DNA from 2 places in the Enterococcus sp. AZ170 genome. Region 2 is predicted to be linked to the other one. Evidence: predicted binding sites of a transcription regulator. Region 2 holds the regulator's gene; the other holds the start of a gene.

Region 1 (6,191 bases), 700 kb from region 2:
TCATTCCTTGTTTAGCAAGTTTTTTCATCACATTTAGCACATCACCAACCATTTCTGGATCAAGTGCTGAAGTAGGTTCGTCAAACAGCATGATGTCTGGATTCATTGCTAAAGCTCGAGCAATTGCGACACGTTGTTTTTGACCGCCAGATAATGATTCAGGATAACTATCTTTTTTATCAGCTAGGCCAACTGTATCTAAAAGCTTGAGGGCTTTTTCTTCGGCTTCTTTTTTAGAAAGGCGTCCTAAATCTGTTGGAGCTAAGGTAATATTTTCCATGATAGATAAATGAGGGAACAGATTAAAATGCTGGAAAACCATTCCGATATGTTGACGAATTTTATTAATATTTGTATTTTTGTCTGTTAGATTCGCACCATCAATGATAATGTCACCGCTTGTTGCTTCTTCCAATTGATTTAAACAACGAAGAAAAGTACTTTTACCAGAACCAGAAGGACCAATTACACAAACCACATCGCCTTCTTGAATGGATACATTAATATCATTTAAAACGGTATTATCACCGTATTTTTTTACTAAATGTTCTACTAGAATTTTTTCCGCCATATTATTTCACCTTCTTTTCCAAAACTTTAGCTAATTTCGTTAAGGCAGTAATTAAAATCAAGTACATCATTGCGATGACGAAGTAAACCATCGTACTTTGTAAGTTTCTTGCAACGATGATTTTACCAGTTTGCAATAATTCAATCAAACCGATTGCCGAAAGTATCGTTGTATCTTTTAATGAGATAACGAATTGATTGACGAACGATGGGATCATGATTTTGATTGCTTGTGGTAAAATGATTTTTTGCATTGTCCGATTATAGGAAAGACCTAAGCTACGTGAAGCTTCCATTTGACCAACAGGTACAGCATTGATCCCGCCTCGTACAATTTCAGAGATATAAGCACTAGCATTTAAGGTCAACGTAATGATCCCAGCTAAGAATACTGGAATATTGAAACCTAAGATTCCTGGTAAGCCAAAGTAAATGAAGAACGCCAAGACCATCAAAGGAATTCCTCGGATAATATCCACATAAATCGTTGAAAGGATACGTAACGCTTTTGAGGGTGAAGCACTGAATAATCCCAAAATCACACCAACGATCAATGCAAGAATAAATGAAATCAAGGTCAATTGAATCGTCATCCATAAACCACTCAACAGACGTTTCCAATTGTTTTGGATCATACCCATAAAGGTTGATTCATCGACTTTACTTTCTGAAGAACCATCTTTTACATATTTTCCGATAATTTCATCGTATTCACCAGTTCGTTTTAACTCAGCCAACCCTTCGTTGAACATTTCGATTAATTCTGGATTTTTATCTTTTTTAACAGCGAAGCCGTACTTTCCGCCTTCTTCACGAGGAATCGGTGTTTCCAGTGGTTGCTTTTGTGCCACACCATAACCGATTACTGGATAATCATCCATCATAGCATCGATTTCACCAATCTCAAGAGCACTATATAAAGCGTCAGTTGTATCAAGGTATTTGATCGAATAATCATATTTATCTTTATTTGCTTCTAAGAAATCAGCACTTTCTGTTCCAATTTTTGCGCCAACTTTTTTATCTTTTAAATCTTCATAAGAATGGATCGAGTCATTGCCTTTTTTTACAGCGATTTGAATACCGCTATTGAAATAAGGCGTTGAGAAGTCAAATGATTTTTCACGTTCATCTGTGATGGTCATTCCTGCAATCATTGCATCTGCTTGCCCAGATTCAACAGCTTGAACAGCTGAGCTAAAGCCAATAAATTTAAATTCAATATTGAAATCTTGCAATTCAGCGATCCGATTTACTAAATCAACATCGATTCCTTCATATTTTCCATCTGCATTTTGAAACTCGAATGGAGCGAAGGTAGAATCACTAGCAATCACGTATGACTTTTTTTTTGGCTGGATCTTTTTCATTGTTGTATCAGATTCAGCTCCAGTAGAAATATACTTGCTTACAATTTCATCGTATTTACCTGAATTTTTTAACTCTTTGAGACCAGCATTGAATTGTTCAATTAATTCTTTATTTTGTCCTTTCTTAACAGCAAAACCGTAAGAACTCCCTTTTTCTTTTTCACCAACTAGCTGAAGTTTTTGCCCATTAGTGATAGCATAGCCTAAAACAGGGTAGTCATCAAAAATGGCATCAGCTTCACCATTTTCAAGTGCTTGATAAAGCCCGGTAGCATCGTCAAAGTTTTTGATCGTGTAGTCATATTTTTCTTGATTCTTTTCTAGGAAAGTTGCACTCTCTGTTCCTACTTTAGCAGCCACAGTCTTTCCTTTTAAGTCGTTATAATCTTTGATAGTATTGTTCCCTTTTTTGACCGCCATTTGTAAGCCACTATCAAAATAAGGTTCAGAAAAATCAAAAGATTTTTTGCGTTCATCTGTAATACTCATTCCGGCAATCATACCATCAACTTGCTTCGATTGTACGGCTTGGATTGCACTGTCAAAGCCCAACGGTTTTAAATCCACCTTAAAATCTTGATCATCCGCAATGGCTTGAAGTAAATCAACATCGATCCCCACATATTCTCCTTTGGAATCTTGAAATTCAAAGGGAGCAAAAGTCAAATCTGTTCCTATAGTATATGTTTTTTCTTCAGCCTGAGCATTTTGCCCAAGTGAGAATGTCAGTAGACTTGCCATCATTACAATGAATGAAAGTAAAAAGTGTTTCCTTTTCATAAAATACCTCCTATATTTGCATATTTGATAATTATATAGTAAAAAAAGGCAAAAGCACAAGTCATTCACTATGATAAAATCAAAAAAAACTCATTTTCTCACATCTGATGTGATGAAATATGACATTTTGCGGTAGAAAATAAATATAAATGGCTAATAAGCTCTAGTTCTAGATAATCCTTTAAAGGCAAACAAAATATTAAATAAAATGTAAATTAGCAAAAAATGCGTATACGCAAACTGCTCTATAACTAGCGAAAATATGTTCGGTATGTTAAAATAATTTTAAGAGTTTCTTTTTAAATGTACCTTGTGAAATCCTTATTGTTTAAAACGAAGCTTTGAATTGATAAGCTCCCGAGACTATCACTTATCTGGATCACTAGCTTATATTAAAGTGAGATTTTTATAGAAAAAGAACAATAATTAAATAAAAGGAGGATGTTAAATGATAGAAAGAGAGACCTCCAATACATTTGACTTAGTATCAAAATATAAGCCGGATGGAGATCAACCAGAAGCAATTAAGAAGTTGGTCGAAGGTATCGAAGGCGGAGAAAAAGCACAAATTTTGTTAGGTGCTACAGGAACCGGGAAAACATTTACGATCTCCAATGTTATAACGGAAGTGAACAAGCCAACATTGGTTATTGCCCATAATAAGACCTTAGCTGGACAGCTTTATGGAGAATTTAAAGAATTCTTCCCTAATAATGCGGTCGAGTATTTTGTTAGTTATTATGACTACTACCAACCAGAGGCCTATGTTCCTTCAAGTGATACATATATAGAAAAAGATGCAAGCATCAATGATGAAATCGATAAATTGCGTCATTCTGCAACTAGTTCATTGTTAGAAAGAAATGATGTAATCGTGGTGGCGTCTGTTTCATGTATTTTTGGGTTAGGTGATCCTAAAGAATATAGTGAGCAAGTGGTGTCTATTCGAGTTGGAATGGAAATGGACCGAAGCCAGTTATTAACAGATCTCGTTAATATTCAATTTGAGCGAAACGATATTGATTTTCAACGTGGTCGCTTTCGCGTTCGAGGGGACGTGGTGGAAATTTTTCCTGCTTCAAGAGATGATCATGCCTTAAGAGTTGAATTTTTTGGAGATGAGATCGAGCGTATTAGAGAAGTTGATGCATTGACAGGTGAAGTGATTGGCGAGACGGAGCATGTAGCGATTTTCCCAGCAACTCACTTTGTTACCAATGAAGATCATATGGAGCATGCGATTTCTCAAATCCAAGAAGAATTAGATGCTCGTTTAAAGGTACTGCATAGCGAAAATAAATTATTGGAAGCACAACGTTTGGAACAACGGACAAATTATGACATTGAGATGATGAGAGAAATGGGCTATACATCTGGTATCGAAAATTATTCTCGTCATATGGATGGCCGCTCAGAGGGAGAGCCACCGTACACATTGATTGACTTCTTCCCTGATGATTTTCTACTTGTGATTGATGAATCCCATGTATCAATGCCGCAAATCCGTGGGATGTACAATGGGGACCGTGCTAGAAAACAAATGTTGGTGGACTATGGTTTCCGTTTGCCTAGTGCTTTGGATAATCGGCCTTTACGATTAGAAGAATTTGAAAAACATGTCCATCAAGTGGTATATGTTTCTGCCACTCCTGGACCGTACGAATATGAACAGACAGATACGGTGATTCCACAGATCATCCGACCGACTGGGCTCTTAGATCCGTTAATTGAAGTACGTCCGATCATGGGACAAATTGATGATTTAGTTGGTGAAATCCATGAGCGAGTAGCAAAAGATCAACGAGTGTTTATCACAACGCTAACCAAGAAAATGTCTGAAGATTTGACCGATTACCTAAAAGAGTTAGGAATCAAAGTAAAATATCTTCACAGTGATATCAAGACGCTTGAACGAACGGAGATTATTCGTGATTTACGTTTAGGAGAATTTGATGTATTGATTGGGATCAATTTACTTCGTGAAGGACTAGATGTGCCTGAGGTCTCTTTAATTGCGATTTTAGATGCAGATAAAGAAGGATTCTTAAGGAGTGAGCGCTCATTGATCCAAACAATCGGACGAGCAGCTCGTAACTCAGATGGACGTGTCATTATGTATGCTGACAAAATCACTGATTCGATGCAAAAAGCAATGGATGAGACAGCACGTCGCCGTTCGATCCAAGAAAAATACAATGAAGAACATGGTATTGTACCAAAAACAATCATTAAAGAAATTCGTGAGTTGATCTCTATTTCTAAGACAAATGAAAAAGGTGAAACATTCAAGATTGACAAGTCCTATCACGAGTTGACTCGTCAAGAAAAAGCCGATCTATTAATGAAGCTAGAGAAAGAAATGAGAGATGCTGCGAAAGCTTTAGACTTTGAAACAGCAGCGACTCTAAGAGATACGATCTTAGAACTAAAAGCAGGAGATTAAAGTATAGTGACTGCTTCATTTGATTGGTAAAAAACATGGATTAGGAACGAGAGCGGATTAACAGATTTTTTTTTCAGCGCACTGTTCAAGATCCGCTCAAAATAATACTCGCTGTGTTTCACAGCAAAGGAGAGTAGTAATGGCAAATGATAAAATCGTCATTCATGGCGCACGCGCACATAATTTAAAGGACATAGATGTTACGATTCCTCGTGATAAAATGGTCGTAGTGACTGGCTTATCTGGTTCAGGGAAAAGTTCATTGGCATTTGATACCTTGTATGCAGAAGGTCAACGTCGATATGTAGAGAGTCTGTCAGCATATGCCAGACAATTTTTAGGTCAAATGGATAAGCCTGATGTAGATAGTATTGATGGATTGAGTCCCGCTATTTCGATTGATCAAAAAACTACCAGTAAAAATCCCCGTTCGACAGTAGGAACTGTAACGGAAATCAATGATTACTTAAGGCTCTTATTTGCTCGAGTGGGTCATCCCATTTGCCCTAACGATGGAACGGAAATCACCAGTCAATCTGTTGAACAAATGGTCGATAAAGTCTTAGAATTGCCTGAGAAAACTAAACTCCAGGTATTGGCTCCTGTGATCGTTAAGAAAAAAGGTCAACATAAGAAGATTTTTGAAATGATTCAGCGTGAAGGGTATGTTCGGATGCGTGTTGATGGAGAAACCTACGATGTAACAGAAGCTCCTGAACTTGAAAAAAATAAAAAACATGACATTGCGATCGTCATAGACCGAATCGTTGTAAAAGAAGGGATCAGGTCTCGTTTATTTGATTCTTTTGAAGCAGCACTGCGTCTGGCGGATGGTTATGCTTTGGTAGATGTGATTGATGGCGAAGAGATGCTTTTCAGCGAACACTATGCGTGTCCCTATTGTGGCTTTACAGTAGGTGAATTAGAACCTAGATTATTTTCATTCAATGCTCCATTTGGCGCTTGCCCTGACTGTGATGGATTAGGGATAAAATTAGAAGTCGATCGAGATTTAGTCATTCCAGATC
Region 2 (6,191 bases):
ATTGACCAGGCTCAAAATCTTTTTCTGCAGCGACCATTGTATTATTTGAAGCAGACAAATCAGCTGAACCGCCCCAGAAACCTGGTACAGTTTTAGAAATTGCTTGAATCGTTTCTTTACTTGTCACACGACTAGCTGCACTCGAACCTATTTCATAGGTTGGTAACTCGCTATCCCAATTTTCAGGAAGTTCATCAGAAAAAGCTTGTTTAAATTGTTTTGCCAAATCAGGATGCTCTTTTGAATAATTTGCAAACATCTTATTCCATTGATCTTCTGCTTTCTCGCCTTCTTCTATCATCGTTTCTTTAAAGCGTGCAGCAACTTCATCTGGAACAGTAAAGTCTGGGTATTCCCAACCATAAACAGCTTTAGCTGCGGTAATGCCATCTGCTCCGATAGGTGCGCCATGTACAGATGAAGTACCTTCTTTTGGTGCGCCGTAGCCGATGACTGTTTTTACTTCGATCAAAGTTGGTTTATCTGCTTCAGCCTTTGCAGCTTCTATCGCTTGAGAAATTTCTTCTAAATCATTACCGTCTTTCACTAAGATATGTTGCCAACCATATGCTTCATAACGAGCGCCAACATTTTCAGTAAACGCTTTTGATGTTGGACCGTCTAAAGAGATATCATTTGAATCGTATAACACGATCAGTTTACCTAATTTCATGTGTCCAGCCATTGAACTAGCTTCTTGAGAAACACCTTCCATCAAATCACCATCACCGCATAACGCAAACGTATAGTGATCTATTACAGGAAAGCTATCACGATTATAAGTCGCAGCAGTATGTGCTTCTGCCATCGCCATACCGACAGCCATTGCGATACCTTGACCTAATGGACCAGTTGTTGCTTCAACACCATCAGTATGATGTACTTCTGGATGCCCTGGTGTTCTACTATTCCATTGACGGAAATTTTTTAGATCATCCATAGTCACATCGTAGCCAGCTAAATGAAGTAAGCTGTATAACATTGCAGAACCATGACCAGCAGAAAGAATAAAACGGTCTCTATCTACCCAGTTTCTTGAAGTTTTCGGGTTTACTTTTAAGTGTTTTGTCCAAAGTGCATAAGCCATAGGTGCAGCACCCATTGGTAATCCTGGATGCCCAGAATTTGCTTTTTGTACTGCTTCAATACTTAATGTACGAATCGTGTTAACGCCTAACTGATCAGTGTTGTCGAACAAAAAAATCATCTCCTATTTAGGTTTTTTTTACCTTTATTAACTACATTTTATCGCATTTCGCTCATGAAAGCAATTACCTTTAGTAAAAAAAACTAAAATTACTTTCTATTATGCAATCCTTTAGCTTTTTGAATCTCTTTCAATTTATCTGGTGTTACATCATTTCCTTTAGGATCGACCACTTTCATTCCTTCTATATGATGGCGCATCCCACCACGAAAAGCAGCCAAATATTCTTGACGAAGTACTTTTTGCTCTTCCTTTTCTTTCGCAGTTAATTCTTTTTCTTTCGCTTTTTTAGCAAGTTCATTGATACGGTTCATTTTTTCTGTTGATAACATCTATTTTGGCCTCCTTATTTTAAAAATTTAATCGGCATATTTCAAGCTTTTTTGAAAGGCTAGCCCTGTAGCTAGACAAGTTTACTTTCCATGTCTATCTTATAAGATGAGCACAAGAAATACAACTATATTCTTATTAAAAATCAGAAACGATTGTGTTTATTTATAGAAATTCCGATTCCCTACCTCAGATATTTTCCCTTGTGATTCACAGAAATATACTTTCTAAAAAAAACACGAACGCTTGTTTGATTCCTGTATAAAACTATGGTACACTAAAAATATAAATCGAAAGAAGGTGCGGGTTGTGGTGAAACGTACAGACACAAGACAAATCGAAGTATTAAAATATATATATGAACAGGTTGAGCTTAAAGGTTATCCCCCGACCGTAAGAGAAATCGGAAAAGCAGTTGATCTTTCCTCAACCTCAACCGTTCACGGACATTTAGCACGATTAGAGAAAAAAGGACTCATTTTACGTGATCCTACAAAACCAAGGGCAATTGAATTGACCGCAGACGGACTTGAAAGAATCGGTGTGAGACCGACAGTTATCCCGATGCTTGGTGTTGTTACAGCAGGTGAGCCAATCTTAGCTGTAGAAGAAGCTTCTGACTTTTTTCCTCTTCCACCTGATTTAATGGCAGAAGAAAATGCTTTGTTCATGCTGACTATCAGAGGTGAAAGTATGATCAATGCTGGTATTTTAGACGGCGACCAAGTTATTGTTCGTAAACAAAGCGCGGCTTCAAATGGTGATATAGTGATTGCAATGACAGATGAAGATGAAGCGACGTGTAAACGATTCTTTAAAGAGGCAGACCATGTTCGTTTACAACCAGAAAATGATGCATTAAAACCGATTATTTTGAACAACGTAAGCATTTTAGGCAAAGTTGTTGGCCTATACCGCAATCATATTTAAATAACAAAAAAACATACTAACTATTAGTATGTTTTTTTGTTATCTTTTCGTTTGAATTAGACAAGATCTTTTAATCCGCTGTGACTTTACGTTGATATGTTTCAAACTGATACGCATAACCATTTGCTTCGTCTTGTTCGCCTGCGCTTAAATTAATCAATGTCCAATCATCCCAATCTACAAAAGGAAATTTTGTATCTCCATCAAACGAATGATAGATAACTGTTCTATACAATACGTCACAATATTGCAAAAAATCCTCGTATACTGCTGAACCACCCGCAATAAACGTAATACCAGAAAACGTTTTGGCATAATCAAGAACTTCATCCACAGTATGAAAAACAATGACTCCTTTTGCCTGATAGCTTTTGTCTCTAGTTAGAACAATCGTTTGACGATTTGGTAACGGCCGAGCGCCCATCCCCTCAAAAGTTTTTCTTCCTATAACAATGGTGTTGTCTTCAGTCATTTGTTTAAAAAATTTCAAATCATTTGGCAAATGCCAAGGTAATCGATTCTCTTTACCGATTGTCCCTTGCTCATCTTGTGCCCATATGGCTGCTAACATTGGAGAACCCCTTTCGAATTAAACGGCAATTGGTGCCTTGATTGCTGGATGAGGATCATATCCTTCAATTACAATATCGTCCATTTCAAATTCAAAAACTGATTTTTTATCTTGATTCAATTTTAGTGTAGGAAACGAACGAATGTCTCGAGTCAGTTGTTCATTCATTTGGTCAATATGATTCGTATATAAATGGGCATCCCCCAAAGTATGAACGAAATCGCCCACTTCCAAACCAGTTTCATGAGCAATCAAGTGAGTCAATAGTGCGTAACTAGCAATATTAAATGGAACGCCCAAAAAAACATCTCCACTACGTTGATACAACTGGCAACTTAATTTCCCATCATTTACATAAAATTGAAACATCGTGTGACATGGTGGTAATGCCATGGAAGGGACATCTTCTGGATTCCAGGCGGACACGATCAGGCGTCTAGAGTCAGGTGTTTGCTTGATCATATCGATAACATTTTTAAGTTGATCAATAAAGTTGCCTTCTTTCGTTTCCCAATGACGCCACTGAGCTCCATAAATATTACCTAATTCACCATACTTCGCTGCAAAATCATCATCAGACAACATATTATTGCAGAATTCTTTGTGCTCTTTTTCATAACTTTCTTTAAATACTTCATCCGTTAAAACACGACGACCAAAATCAGTCATATCCGGCCCATTATAGTCATCACTTTTAATATAACGCTCAAAAGCCCACTCGTCCCAAATATGGTTGTTATGCTGTAGGAGATAACGGATATTTGTGTCGCCTTTTAAAAACCATAAAAGTTCGCTTTTGATTAAACCAAAAGGAACTCGTTTCGTCGTCAATAAAGGAAACCCTTTTGATAGGTCAAAACGCATTTGATGTCCAAAAATACTTCGTGTTCCTGTCCCTGTGCGATCTTCTTTTAAGTGACCATCGGTTAAAATTTTGCGACCTAATGCTAAGTAAGCCTCTTCCATAATTACTGCCTCCTAATTTTCTGCAAATTCACTCAAGTATTCCCAACGTTCCATTTTTTCCTCAAGTTCTTGTTCTACAATAGATAACTCTGATTGTAGTTCTTGCAATTTAGTAAAGTCATCCCCTTGATGGTTCATCTCTTTTGCAAGCAGAACAGCTCGATCCTCAAGTACTGCAATATCAGCTTCGATTGTTGCCCACTCTTTTTGTTCCATATAAGTTAATTTCTTTTTTTCCTTTTTTTCAGTTTCTTTAATTGGTTTCGTTTCATATTTAATAGTTTTCTTCGACTCTTCTTTATTTCCAAGTAAGTATTCACTCATAGAACCGAAATAGGTCACTATTTGACCGTCTCCCTCAAACACAAGTAATTTGTCCATTGTTTTATCAAGGAAATAACGATCATGGGAAACGGCAATTACAGCTCCTTTAAAGGTTTGGAGATAATCCTCTAGGATCGTTAGAGTATCTATGTCAAGATCATTTGTTGGTTCGTCCAATAATAACACATTTGGCTGTCCAATCAGTAGTTTTAATAAATACAAACGACGTTTTTCCCCACCAGAAAGTTTCCCAATCACTGTTCCATGCATAAAACGTGGGAATAAAAAGCGTTCTAACAATTCAGCAACACTAATTGTTGTGCCATCTGTGCGCCGAACTTGTTCTGCAGCTTCCTGTAAGTATGAAATCATCCGTTGATTTGGATCCATTGCTTCATTTTGCTGTGTGTAATAGGCTAAACGAACCGTTTCTCCGATAGAGTACAGACCATTATCTAATAGCAAACGTCCAGCTAATAGATTCAAAAGAGTGGATTTACCTGCGCCATTTTTTCCCGTGATGCCTATTCGATCTTTTGCCTGAATTAGTAAATCAAAATCTTTTAAAATTGTTTTTTGTTCAATTTGATAACTGCCGGCTTTGATTTCTAAGACTTTTTTTCCCAATCTTTGTGTCGCAATATCTATCTCTAACTGGCCTTTTTGATGTACTTGGTGAAGATTTTCTTTAAGATCATGAAAACGATCTTGACGGGCTTGTTGTTTCGTGCCACGAGCTTTGACCCCCGCACGCATCCATTCTAATTCTTGCTTATATAATTGTTTTCTTTTTTCCTCTTGTTCAACACCAACACGTTCACGTTCTGCTCTAGCAATAATATAAGCTTCGTAATTGCCTTTATATTCATGTAACTTTCCAAAAGAAAGTTCAAAAATTCGATTGGTTACTCTATCTAAAAAATAACGATCATGCGTCACCATTAAAATAGCGCCACGATAGCCATTCAAAAAGCTTTCTAACCAGTTGATCGCCTCATAATCTAAATGGTTCGTTGGTTCATCCAATAGCAATAGATCAGGCGATTCAATCAAAACTTGGGCTAAACTGACCCGTTTTTTTTGTCCGCCGGATAGCTCGCCGATTTTTTTATGCAATGTTTCGATTCCTAATTTTTGTAAAATGATTTTAGCATCTGTATCAGCTGTCCACGCATCTTCGGTGTTCATTCGTTCTTCTGCTTGTGCATATTGCTTTTGTGCTGCCTCACTAAGACCATCTTCCCCTAGTGCCAGCAATGCCAGCTCATAATTTTTTACCGCCTGTATAGTCGGTGTATCACCTTGGAAAACAGCTTCTACTACTGTCAATTCAGGATTAAATTCTTTGTCTTGAGAAAGATAGCCGATTTGATAATCACTTGGTTGTTGAATGGCAGAAATATCGCCATCACCACTATCTTTGCCAGCTAGAATATTCAACAAGCTAGTTTTTCCAGTGCCATTTGTCCCAATTAAACCTATACGATCTTTATCATGGATGTAGAAAGAAATAGCATCAAATAATGTTTTTTCTCCATATGTTTTAGTTAAATTATTTACTTTTAACTCATTCATCTGCTCACGCCCTTTTCATCCTGCTTATTGTATCAAAAAAATGTAAAAAAAAGAAGCTAGTTTTCTTAGTCCGCTTCTTTTTTTAATTCTCTGGTCAACTTTCTCAATGGAACGCCACCAGAAATGTCATTGATTGAATAAGATTCAAGTAAGTTAACATTTTTTCGATATTCATTTGCTTCAAAAGAAGAAATTTTTTCAGAAATTTCATATTCATCGATCACTCGCCGCTCCTCTTGATAGCCAATTATAAGTTCTTTTACATAATTGGATTGAGAACGAACGAGA

The links. The regulator LexA, encoded in region 2, represses DNA repair genes until DNA is damaged. The targets are predictions, from matches to a motif close to CNAACANNTGTTNG.
Region 1: a site for LexA is predicted at 2,976-2,989, ahead of uvrB (excinuclease ABC subunit UvrB). Genes of this name have one in related genera too.

The regions. Positions count from the first base shown of each region.
Region 1 is NZ_CP172947.1:2,387,384-2,393,574, reverse strand. Features, by position in the region: gene IGJ55_RS11590 (amino acid ABC transporter ATP-binding protein) at 1-571, opposite strand, end outside; gene IGJ55_RS11585 (amino acid ABC transporter substrate-binding protein/permease) at 573-2,720, opposite strand; gene uvrB (excinuclease ABC subunit UvrB) at 3,169-5,163, shown strand; gene uvrA (excinuclease ABC subunit UvrA) at 5,303-6,191, shown strand, end outside.
Region 2 is NZ_CP172947.1:1,682,685-1,688,875, reverse strand. Features, by position in the region: gene tkt (transketolase) at 1-1,198, opposite strand, end outside; gene IGJ55_RS08195 (DUF896 family protein) at 1,297-1,539, opposite strand; gene lexA (transcriptional repressor LexA) at 1,838-2,467, shown strand; gene IGJ55_RS08185 (dihydrofolate reductase) at 2,538-3,038, opposite strand; gene IGJ55_RS08180 (thymidylate synthase) at 3,057-4,004, opposite strand; gene abc-f (ribosomal protection-like ABC-F family protein) at 4,017-5,903, opposite strand; gene IGJ55_RS08170 (cation:proton antiporter) at 5,969-6,191, opposite strand, start outside.